Regions from separate parts of the Camelimonas abortus genome, predicted to be linked through region 1. Evidence: riboswitches for the same ligand, from Rfam matches in the RefSeq annotation. Region 1 holds a riboswitch; the other holds the start of a gene.
The links. Region 1 has a riboswitch for S-adenosylmethionine ahead of ACFFJB_RS13190 (O-succinylhomoserine sulfhydrylase). Riboswitches for the same ligand answer to the same signal wherever they lie in the genome.
Positions count from the first base shown of each region.

Region 2: another riboswitch for S-adenosylmethionine. It lies ahead of metA (homoserine O-acetyltransferase MetA); the one in region 1 lies ahead of ACFFJB_RS13190 (O-succinylhomoserine sulfhydrylase).

Region 1 is NZ_JBHLWR010000006.1:2,513,076-2,518,785, reverse strand. It holds gene ACFFJB_RS13200 (ABC transporter substrate-binding protein) at 1-111, opposite strand, end outside; gene ACFFJB_RS13195 (hypothetical protein) at 693-2,018, shown strand; SAM riboswitch at 2,121-2,198, shown strand; gene ACFFJB_RS13190 (O-succinylhomoserine sulfhydrylase) at 2,352-3,539, shown strand; gene ACFFJB_RS13185 (Lrp/AsnC ligand binding domain-containing protein) at 3,838-4,074, shown strand; gene ACFFJB_RS13180 (glycosyltransferase family 4 protein) at 4,160-5,362, shown strand; gene ACFFJB_RS13175 (class I SAM-dependent methyltransferase) at 5,359-5,710, shown strand, end outside.
Region 2 is NZ_JBHLWR010000006.1:908,287-913,996, forward strand. It holds gene ACFFJB_RS06400 (acyltransferase family protein) at 1-849, shown strand, start outside; gene metA (homoserine O-acetyltransferase MetA) at 930-1,856, opposite strand; SAM-I-IV-variant riboswitch at 1,943-2,054, opposite strand; gene ACFFJB_RS06410 (CatB-related O-acetyltransferase) at 2,127-2,744, opposite strand; gene ACFFJB_RS06415 (aq_1923 C-terminal domain) at 2,892-4,988, opposite strand; gene erpA (iron-sulfur cluster insertion protein ErpA) at 5,260-5,586, opposite strand.

The DNA of each region.
Region 1 (5,710 bases):
GAGCACGCCGATGCGCACGACGTTGTCCGAAAATTTCCCGGCTGCGGGCTTGTCAGTCGCCTGCGCGAAAGCGCCGCCAGCGACCAGCGCCGACGCCGCCACAGCAGCCATGACGTACCGTCCGGCGCGGGCGCATTTATTGACCAATTCCGCCATATTCGGCCTCCCAAAACGGGCGCAGGCCCGTGTCCAGATCCCGGCAGGATTGACGCAAACGCATACGTCAACACCTTGGCGGGAACGCTAATGACCTTGCTTTCCAGCGACTTGTCAAGGCAGCGCCGCCGAATCGGGCCGCTGCCCCTGGCAATTGTCCAACAGCATGTTGTGAACAGCCCGGCGCCACAATTCGACATTCGGACGGAGGATAATTGGCGCCGCTGATTCGCCTGCGCCCCTGCCAGCGGGCCCCTGCGCGGCGGCGCGACGGCGGCGCGTGGCCGGCGGCCGGCGCATGGGCGCCGCGCCATCGCCCTGAAACGGCCAGGAATGGCGGCTTTATCAGGACACGCGGAAGGCGCGCCGGGCGCTGGCCGGAAACCGGCGGAAAGCCCCTCGCGCATTGCCTGACCGCAACGAATGCTGCCGTCACGTTACCCAGCGACAGCCCTGGGGCGGCGCGATCATCCTGATGTCCGCATGCCGGCCCCGGTTTATCCACCGGGCGCCCGCGACCGGGAAAACGGTGAACCATGGCTGAGGCGAAGAACCGGGACGGAGACACCTCCCGGCCCCAGAATGACAAGGCGACCAACAAGGCGACCGGCGACGGCGGCGCGAAGACCGCCGGCGCCGGACGGCGCGACGCCACGAAGGCGGCCCGCCGTGCGACGAAGGGCGCCGCCGCGGACGCAGCGCCTGCCCTGGATGGCGGCTCCGCCGACGCCGCGCCGTCCCCGGCGAAAGGGCGGAAGTCTGCGGCGGCGAAGCCTTCCGGCGCGAAGCCTGCGGACAGCGGCGCGGACAGGAGCAGGAGCGCGGACAGGAATGAAGCCGGAGCGGCCGCGGCGCCCCCTGTCGCCGGGAGTGGGACGGACGGGAGCGGCCCCGGCGAGGGAACGCCCGCGTCCGCCGCGACGCCCGTCGCCGACGGCGCCGCGCCGACGCCGGTTGTAACCCGCGACCAGCGCGCCGGCGCGCCCTGCCGCCCCGCCGAACCGAAGGCTGACTGGTCGCCCGGACGCAAGGACCGCGAAGCGGCCGGCGCGGCGGCGGTCGGCCCGGGCGGCGGCGCGCTGCGCGCCGCGCTGCTGGGCGCGGCCGGCGGCGTGCTGGCGGCGCTGGCGGTGACGGCGCTGTTCTATCCCGCCCCCCAGGGGAGCGACGACCGCGACGGCAAGGTGGCGACGGCGCTGGAGGAACTGGAGAAGCAGCGGGCGGAGGCCGCCAGCCGCGCCGCCGAACCGGACCGGATCGCCGCCCTTTCGGCGCGTATTGACGCGCTGGAGCAGAAACTGGCCGCCGCCCCGCAACCGGCGGAGGGCGACGACCGGCTGAAAGCCATCGAGCAGAAGCTGGCCGAGCTGGCGAAGCAGCGCGGCGCGCCGGCCGGCCAGCAGGCGGACAGCCGCAGCAACAGCGAGAGCATCGCCGCGATCAACCGCAAGCTGGAGGCGCTGGAGCAGCGGGTTGCGAGCCTGGCGCCGCGCAGCGCGGGCGCTTCCGCGCCAGCGGCGACGTCAGCTCCGGCCGCGTCTCGCGCGCCAGCGCCGGTCCCGCCGCGCCCGCAGCCCTACCCGCGGCCAGGCTACGGTCCGGAGGACGACGGCGTCGCCATGCTGCCGCCGGCGGCGGTTCCGGAGCCGCCGGGCGCCGCGCCCGCCGTTCCGGTGCGCGGCTGGGTGCTGCATAACGTCACTGGCGGCGTCGCCGTGCTGGAGGGGCGCGGCTCCGGCCTCGTCGAGGCGCGGCGGGGGCAGTACGTGCGCGGTCTGGGCCGCATCCTCGGCATCAGCCGTCGCGGCGACCTCTGGGTGGTGACGACGGAAAGCGGGGTGATCACCGCTCCGGTTTACTGACGCGCGGCTGGCGCGACGGGCCGCCGCGCGGCGCCCGGGCGACCTGCGACCGGAACGCCGCGCGACCCTGACTTGACGTCGCCCGGGCGCAGGCGTAAGTCACGGGCGCATCGTGGTGATTTGGCCGGCCGGCTTGCAGCCACGTTAAATAATTCGCTAAAGGGCCGAGGACGCTTTTCAGGACGACCCGGCCCGCCTGGCCGGGTTTTTTCATGTCCGCCCGGGTCGCGGCGTGGGGCGGCGTGCTCCCACCCTGGCTCCGACGGAGCGATGCCGGCGCACGCCGGATCACCGGTTTCCGCCCGCCGGAGACCATGCTGTCGGGAGACGATCGTGACGACAAGCAAGCGCCCCCTTCATCCGGAAACCCGCCTCGTGCACGCGGGATCGCTGCGGTCCCAGTACGGCGAGACGTCGGAAGCCCTGTTCCTCACCCAGGGGCACGTTTACCAGACCGCCGAAGAGTGCGAGGCGCGCTTCAGGGGGGAGAGCGAGGGCTACCTGTACGCGCGCTTCTCCAACCCCACCATCGAGATGTTCGAGCGGCGCATGGCCGCGCTGGAGGGGGCGGAGGCCGCCCGCGCCACCGCCTCCGGCATGGCCGCCGTCACCGCCGCCATCCTCGCCCAGGTGAGGGCCGGCGACCATGTGGTGGCGGCGAAGGCGCTGTTCGGCTCCTCGCGCTGGCTGACCGACGAGCTGTTGCCCCGCTTCGGCGTGGAGACCACGCTGGTGGACGGCGAGGACCTCGACCAGTGGCGCGCCGCCGTGCGGCCCAACACCAGAACCGCCCTCATCGAGAGCCCGGCCAATCCCACGCTTGGCATCGTCGACATCGCCGCCGTGGCCGACATCGTCCATTCGGTGGGCGGCACGCTGGTCGTCGACAACGTGTTCGCGACGCCGCTGTGGCAGAGCCCGCTGGAGCTGGGCGCAGACTGCGTCGTCTACTCCACCACCAAACACATTGACGGTCAGGGGCGCTGTCTTGGCGGCGTGATCCTGGGGTCGGAGGCCTTCATCCAGGCGCATGTTTTCAACTTCCTGCGCCAGACTGGCCCGGCCATGTCGCCGTTCAACGCCTGGGTGATGCTGAAAGGGCTGGAGACGCTGGCGGTGCGCGTGCGCCAGCAGACCGCCAACGCCGCGGCCGTGGCCGACGCGCTCGCCAGCCACCCCATGGTGACGCGCCTGATCTATCCGGGCCGCCCGGACCATCCGCAGGCGGAGCTGATCCGGCGGCAGATGCGCGGCGGCTCCAACCTGATCGCGCTGGAGGTGAAGGGCGGCAAGGCGGGCGCGTTCCGCTTCATGAACGCCCTGCAGGTGGTGAAGATCTCCAACAATCTCGGCGACGCCAAGAGCCTGATCACCCATCCGGCCACCACCACCCACCAGCGCTTCGACGACGCCGCGCGCGCCGCCATGGGCGTGACCGACGGGCTGCTGCGCCTCTCGGTGGGGCTTGAGCACCACGAAGACCTCATCGCCGACCTGCACGCGGCGCTGGACCAGATCTGAGGCCGCGAGGCGACGGGACGGAACGGCGCGCCTTCCGCTTCCGGACGGCGCGGCTTCTTTCAGCCCGGGCCGCATGCTAACAACGCCACGGGCGTCGCCGGCGCCGGCGGCCACATGTGCGCCGCGCGCCGGCGGCATTGGCGGGGAGGCGTCAGGACCGTCCGGCGCGCGCCCCCGTTTTTCCGGCAACGCGCATCCTGCGGCGAAGGCGAGAGGCCTTTTCCGCAGCCTGCGTCAGGGACGCGCCGGCCCCGCCCGGCGGGCGGGGGCGCGCCCCGGCAACCAGCGAGCGGCAGGCATGCAGACCTTCTTCGTGCAGATCAAATGCAAACTCGGCCAGACATACAACGTGGCCAGCGCCCTGGCTGACCGCGAGATCGCCTCCGAGATCTATTCCATCGCCGGCGACTTCGACATTATCGCCAAGTTCCACGTGGACCGCGACGTCGACATCGGCCATTTCGTCGCCGAGCAGGTGCAGCCCATTCCGGGCATCGCCGACACGCGCACGCTGATCACCTTCAAGGCGTTCTGAGCCCCCCGCTCCCGCTGCTCCGGCGCCCGGCGTCAGGCCCGGGGCCGGCCGCGGACGGAGAAGACAGAAAGCAGAGACGACAGAATTGCCCGCATCTCCTTCCGCCAGCGCTCCCGGCCCGGCTTCCGCGACCGGCGGCGCGCGCGCGCCGACCCTCGCCTTTCTGGTGACCGAAGACTGGTTTTTCTGCTCGCACTTCCTGCCGATGGCGCGGGCGGCGCGGGAGATGGGGCTTGAGGTGGCGGTCATCACCCGCGTGCGCGACCACCGCGCGACGATTGAGGCGACCGGCGCGCGCGTGATCCCGCTGGAGGCCGAGCGGCGCAGCCTCAACCCCGTCGCCGTCGCCGCCAATGTGGCGCGGCTCGCGGCCATACTGCGCGAGGTCCGCCCCGACATCCTGCACATGATCGCGCTGCGTTCGATCCTCGTGGGCGGCGTGGCGGCGCGGCTGGCGGGGGTGTCGCGCCGGGTGTACGCGCTCACCGGCCTTGGCTTTCTCGGCGCGCGCCGCGACGCGCTGGGCCGCGGCGCAGCCAGCCTCATCCGCGCCCTGGTGCGCGGTCCGCTGGAGAACGCCGCTACCTGCTATCTGCTGGAGAACCCCGACGACGCCGCCGACCTCGGCCTCACCGCGGACGATCCGCGCGTGGTGATCGTCGGCGGCGCCGGCGTCGATCCCGACGTTTTCACGCCGGCGCCGCAGCCGGAAGAGCCGACGTTGCGCGTGGCGGTGGTGGCGCGCATGCTGTGGTCCAAGGGCGTTGACCTCGCCGTGGAGGCGGTGCTCCGCGCGCGCGCGCGCGGAGCAGACGTGACGCTTTCGCTGTACGGCGCGCCGGACCCGTCCAATCCGCGCGCGATTCCTGAAGCCACGCTCCGGGCGTGGGGCGAGACGCCCGGGATCAGCTGGCGCGGCCGCACCAGCGACATACCGGGCGTGTGGCGCGACCATCATGTGGCGCTGCTGCCGTCACGCGGCGGCGAGGGCCTGCCGCGCACGCTGCTGGAGGCGGCCGCCTGCGGCCGGGCCATCGTCACCACCGACGTGCCGGGATGCCGGCTGTTCGTGCGCGACGGCGTCGACGGCTTCGTGGTCCCGCCAGACGACGCGGCCGCCCTCGCCGAGCGGCTCCAGCGGCTGGCCGCCGACCGCGCGCTCACCCTCGCCTGCGGCGCCAACGCCCGCGAACGCCTGCTTTCAGGCTTTACCGAACGGCATGTCATGGACCGGGTGAAAGCCATGTACGCCGCGCTGCTGGCGAGGAACGGGGGAGACAGGAGATGAGCGACGCGACGTCTGCTCCCGTCAGGATCGACGACCACGACGCCTTCATCCGCGCGCACACGGCGCCGGCCGCCGTTCCGCATGCGCCGGAAATCACCCTCTATCTGGCCACCGAGGCCACCGACCTGTGGCGCAAGACCGAGGAAGAGCTGGGCGAGATCGGCCTGCCGCCGCCGTTCTGGGCCTTCGCCTGGGCTGGGGGGCAGGCGCTCGCCCGCCATATCCTCGACAATCCGCAGCTGGTGGCCGGCAAGCGCGTGCTCGATTTCGCCTCCGGCTCCGGCATCGTCGGCATCGCCGCCGCCCGCGCCGGCGCGGCCGAGGTCGAGGCGGTGGACATTGATCCGT
Region 2 (5,710 bases), 1.6 Mb from region 1:
CTGGTCACCATGAGTTTCGACCGGCGCGGCTGGCTGGACTATCTGCTGGCGCGGGCGCTGCGCATCGCGCCGGGGCTGCTGGCGGCCACCGCCTTCGTCGGCCTCGTGCTCGGCGCCTGCATGACCAGCCTCGATCCTGTCGCCTATTTCACTGCGCCCGGCCTCTGGCGTTTCCTGTGGGAGACGGCCTTCACCTACCGCAGCAACACGGCGCTGCCGGGGGTGTTCGAGCACAATCCGTTCCGCTTTCCCATGGGGACAGTGTGGACGCTGCGTTATGAGGTGCTGTGCTACGCCGGCGTGTTCCTGCTCGGCGTCGCCGGCCTGCTGCGCCGCCGGCGGGTGACGGTGGGGCTGCTGGCGTTCCTCGTCGGCAGCCTGCTGGCGCTGGACGCTTTCGTTCCTGACGCCAGCCTGCGTGACCAGACCATGCTGCGCCTGCCGCTGCTGTTCGTGGCCGGGGCGGCGTTCCACCGGCTGGGCGGGGCCATCCGCCTGTCGCTGCCGCTGGCGGTGCTGCTGGCCGCGCTCACCGTCCTGGCGCACGGCTCCTTCGCCTACAACGCGCTGCTCTACCTGACCACCGCCTATGGCGTGATGTGGCTGGCGCTGGTTCCGGTCCGTTCCTGGCTGCCGGAGCCGCGCGACGACATATCCTACGGCGTCTATCTCTACGGCTGGCCGCTGCAGCAGACGCTGCGGGCGCTGCTGCCGGACCTGGGGCCAGTGGCGCTGCTGGTTCCTTCCGTCGCGGCGTCCGTGCTGGCCGGCTGGATCTCCTGGCGGGTGGTGGAGCGGCCGGCGCTGGCGCTGAAGCGCCGGCTCATGGGCGGCGCGGACGCGCGCTGACTGCTGCGGGCGCCAGCAGGCCGGGCGCAAAAAAGGCCAGGCGAACGCCTGGCCTTTCGCCGGTCCGGCGGCGGCGCCGGTCAGGCGCCGGGTTTGCCGATCTCGTTCACGTCGAACGGCGTGGTCTGGTACATCTCGTTGATCCAGTTGCCGAACAGCAGGTGGGCGTGGCTGCGCCAGCGGTTGCGCGGCGTCTGGCTGGGGTCGTCGTCCGGGAAGTAGTCGTGCGGGATCTGGATCGGGAGGCCGGCTTCCAGATCGCGGAAGTACTCCTCGGCCAGCGAGGTCGAGTCGTATTCGATGTGATTGAACATGTGCAGCGACCGGTGCTTCGGGTCGTGCAGCAGGCACAGGCCGGCGTCGGGATTCTCCGCCAGCACGCTGATGCCCGAGGCGGCCGGAATGTCGGCGCGCCGCACCTCGGTCCAGCGCGACACCGGCACCGAGAAATCGTCCGAGAAGCCGCGCAGGAACGGCGAGCCCGGACACAGGTTGTTGTGCCGGTAGACGCCGAACGCCTTCTGCTTCAGCTCGTATTTCGGCATGCCGTGGAAGTGGTGCACGGCCGCCTGCGCGCCCCAGCAGATGTTGAAGCAGCGGTGCACGTTGGTCTGCGTCCAGTCGAAGATGCGGCGCAGCTCGTCCCAGTAGTTCACCTCGTGGAAGGGCAGGCGCTCCACCGGCGCGCCGGTGATGATGAAGCCGTCGAACTTCTCCCCGCGGATCTCCTCCCACGTGCGGTAGAAGGCGATCATGTGCTCGGGCGGGGTGTTGCGCGGCGTGTGGCTTGAGATGCGCACCAGCGTCATCTCCACCTGCAGCGGCGTGGCGCCGATCAGCCGGGCGATCTGCGTCTCCGTGCGGATCTTGTTGGGCATCAGGTTCAGGAAGCCGATGCGCAGCGGACGGATGTCCTGCCGGATCGCGTCGGTCTCGCGCATCACCATCACGCCTTCGGCCTCGAGGGTGCTGAACGCGGGCAGGTCGTCAGGCAGTTTGATCGGCATGGGACGCAACCATCATGTTCCTCGCCGGTCGGGTGACCGGAGTGCGGGCAGGTCGCCTCTTCGTCAGGGGAACAGGTTGCGGTGGCTGGTTTCCGTATAGTTGCCGGCTGGCCACATCCTCCCCGTGGGCGGGGAGCGCCACCTTGCCCGGAAGAGGCAGGTTGGCGTTGGGACTGATCCCAACTCCTGATGTTGCGCCCTGTGTATTCCGGAAATGGCCCGCGCACAAGGGGAGAGACCGCGCGGCCGGCGCCGGACCGGCGGGCGCGTTCAGCCGGTGACGGGCTCTTCGCCGGCGCGGATGCGTTTCACCGCGGCGCAGAAGGCGCGCACGTCCGGCCCCTGCAGCAGCGGCAGCAGGCGCTGCACCTGTTCCTTCGGCAGGTCCCACCAGGCGCTTTCCAGCAGCGCCTCAATGTCGCGGTCGCTGAAGCGGTAGCGGATGATCCGCGCCGGATTGCCACCGACGATGGCGTAGGGCGGCACGTCCTTCGTCACCACCGCCCGCGCCGCCACCACCGCGCCATGGCCGATGGCGACGCCCGAGAGAATGATGCAGCCGGAGCCCAGCCACACGTCATGGCCGATGCTCACCCCGCCGGCGGTGGCGTGATAGTCGCTCTCCGCGCCGGGCCACACGTCAGGAAAGGCCGGGAAGGGAAAGGTGGACACCCAGTCGGTGCGGTGGTTGCCGCCGAGCAGGATCTCCACCTTGTCGGCGATGGAGCAGTAGCGGCCGATGCTGAGCGGCGCGCCGGATTCGGCGAAGCGCACCTTGGGCCGGCCGTAGCTGTAGGCGCCGATCTCGAAGCCGCGCTTCTTCGCCAGCTTCTTCAGGTGGACGCGTGTCTCGTTGTGCGGATTCAGCAGCCGTCCGATCAGCCCCATTGCGCTCCATCCCCCCCCCCCCCCCCCCGCGGACCGCGCCGGCCGCCGCGCGGCCGCGGGCGCCGTCCCGAAACAGACCGGGCGTCGCAGGTCGCGACGCCCGGCATGATTATGCCAAAGCAGGCCGGGCGAAAACCCCGGCCGCCGTCACCGCGGCCCCGCCTGCGCCTCCGCCTGAACCTGGAGCTGGCGGAACAGCGCCTGCGGATCGCCGGCCAGCGCCGGCCCGACGATCTCGCCGACCGGGTCGCCGGCGGGGTTCTTCGAGGTCAGGGTGACGCTGAGCGAGCCGCTGCGGCGGATGAAGTCGCCGAGGGCGCGGGAGAGCTCGAGCGCGCCTTCGCTGGCGCCCAGCACCGAGGGCAGAAGCAGCTGCGCCAGCGTCGCCCAGCCGGCGCGCACCGCGCCCGGCTCGCCGTTCTGCTCCTTCGCCTGCAGCGCCGCGAACCGGCCGCCAAGGCCGCCGTCGGTGACGTTCAGGGTGAGTTTCTTCAGCCGCGCCGCCATCAGCGCCGCCTGGGCGCGGTCGGCGTCGGCGCTGAACAGCTCGCTGCTGACGTCGCCGAGCAGGCCGCCGAGACGCGCGCCGCCCATGTCGGCGACGCTGAACGACACGTCGCCGATGCGCAGGGTTTTCGTCGCCGCCTCCCAGGAGCCTTCAACCCGCGCAGAGAAGTCGACGCGGTCGTAGCCCATGGCCCGCAGCCTGCGCACGGCGTCGTTCAGGGCGTCCGCGTCGTCGCCGCCGTCCGGGGCCTCCGGCGGCAGGTCGACGACGAGGCTGTCGAGGCGGGCGTCGATGCGGGTGGGCACGCCGTTGACCGGATCCTGATAGGAGCCGTCATAGGCTTTCAGCGTGAACTTCACCCGGCCGGACGGCCTGTCGCCGGGAATGTCCACGGCGAGGCCGCCGAGGCTGAAGCGGCCGGAGAAGGCGAGGGCGGAGAAGGCGTCGTCGGCGCCGGCGCCGCGCTCCGCCGCCTCGGCCACGGCGCGGAGATGGCGGGCCAGCGCCGGGGCGCCGAGGCCGGAAAGGCTGGCCGAGGCCAGCGCCACCTCGCCGCCGTCCGGCGTGGAGGTCTTCACGCCCGTCGCCGTCAGGGCGCCGGAGTCTCCGCCGGTGACGGCGATGCGGGCGACGGCGCCGCGCACGCGCCTGCCCGCCGCGCCCTCCGCCTTTTCCCCGCCGTCCTCATCCGCGTCCGCGGGGACCGCAAGGTCGAAGCTGAGCCCCTCCAGCGCGCCTTCGCCAAGGGAGAGCGCCCCCACCAGCTCGGCCATGTGGCGGAAATAGGCGGCGCGCTCTTTCGGCGGCAGCGCCTCGGGATCCTTCACCTTCTCGATCGCTGCGCCCAGCGCCAGCAGCGGCTGGCTGGTCAGGCCCATGCGGAAATCCCGCCCCGACACGCTGGCGATGGCGAACTGGCCGTCACGGGCCGAGACGCGGATGTCGCGGGCGACGAAGGAGCCGTACACCGGGCGCGGCGTCCGGTCGGCGTCGCTGGCGGCGGCTTCCGTGTACACGCGCGCCAGATGCGCCACATGCACGTCCGTGGTCACGGATTCGCCGGTGGAGCCGGAAACCGTCTGGCCGCCGGCGCGGGTCTCGAAGGTGGCCGCGGCGCTGGCCGCCTGGCTGGCGACGCCGTCCTTCAGGCCGGTGACGCTGACCTGCTGCAGGCGGAACGTGGAGGAGACGTCGCCGTTCTTCTGCTCCACCGTCACTTCCGGCATGGTCACCCGCGCCGCCGAAAGGGCGGCGAAGCGCTCCGCCAGCGGCGTGGCGCTGTCCCTGTCGAACAGCGCCCGCAGCCGCGCCTCGTCCACATTGTCGCCGCTGGCCTCCAGCCGCGGAATGCGCACCGTGGCCGTGGGCGTGGTGATGACGAGGTCGGTGAGCGTCACCGTGGTCGCCGCTTCGGCCGGCGAGGCGAGGGCGAAGGGCGCCGCCGCCGTCTCCACCGAACCCACCTGCACCCGCACGCCGTCGTGGCGGGCGTCCAGCCCGTCGACGGTCACCGCGCCCGAGAGCGGATTGACCGTAATCTCCGCCACGCGCAGGCCGGCGTCCTCGAGGCTGGCGCGCACCCGGTGCGCCGTCCACTGCGCCACGGCCGCCAGCGCCACGCCGGAGACGACGACGGCGGCGGCGCCGGAGGCGATAATTCCGCGCCCCCGGCGCGGGCGGGCGCTCCCGGCCGCGCCGGTTTCGCTGCTGCGGGAGCTGGACGGATGTGGCGACATGAACGATCCCCCTGTGGCGCCGGGCTGCCGGCGTCAGCCGGCGCGCGCCGGCTCCTCTCACGTGGTTTCAGGCGCCGGCCGCAGGCCATGGGAGCGATCGCCGCCTTTCGCCGCCGGCCGCGCCTGACATCGGTCCGCCGCCCCGCGCCCCGGCGGGGCCGGACGGGCGGAGCGCACGGCGGGTGAAAAGAAAAACGGCGCCGGCGCGTCACGCGCCTGCGCCGCCGCCGGCCGCGACGCGCCGTTCCGGGCCGTCACGGCGCGGCGGGCCTTACAGCGTGAACGACACGCCGCAGCCGCACGAAGCGGTGGCGTTGGGATTGTCGATCCGGAACGACTGCCCCATCAGGTCGTCCACAAAATCGATCACCGCGCCGCGCATGTATTCGATCGACACCGGGTCGATCAGCACGCCGGCGCCGTCGCGCTCGATCACGATGTCGTCGTCGGCGCGCGTGCGGGCGACGTCGAAGTCATAGCGGAATCCGGAGCAGCCGCCGCCGTTGACGCTGACGCGCAGCATGGCGCCCTCCGGCTCGCCGGCGAGCACCTGCCTGATGCGCCTGGCGGCGCGTTCGGTGACAGTCACGTCCTGCATGCGCATGTCTCTCGTGTTTCGCCCGGGGCGCCGGCGCAGCCGTCGCGCCGGAGCGCCGCCGCGGGCCGCTCCGCCGGCGCCTGCGCGCCCGCCACGCGGACTCGCGGGGCTTTCCCGCCGGAGA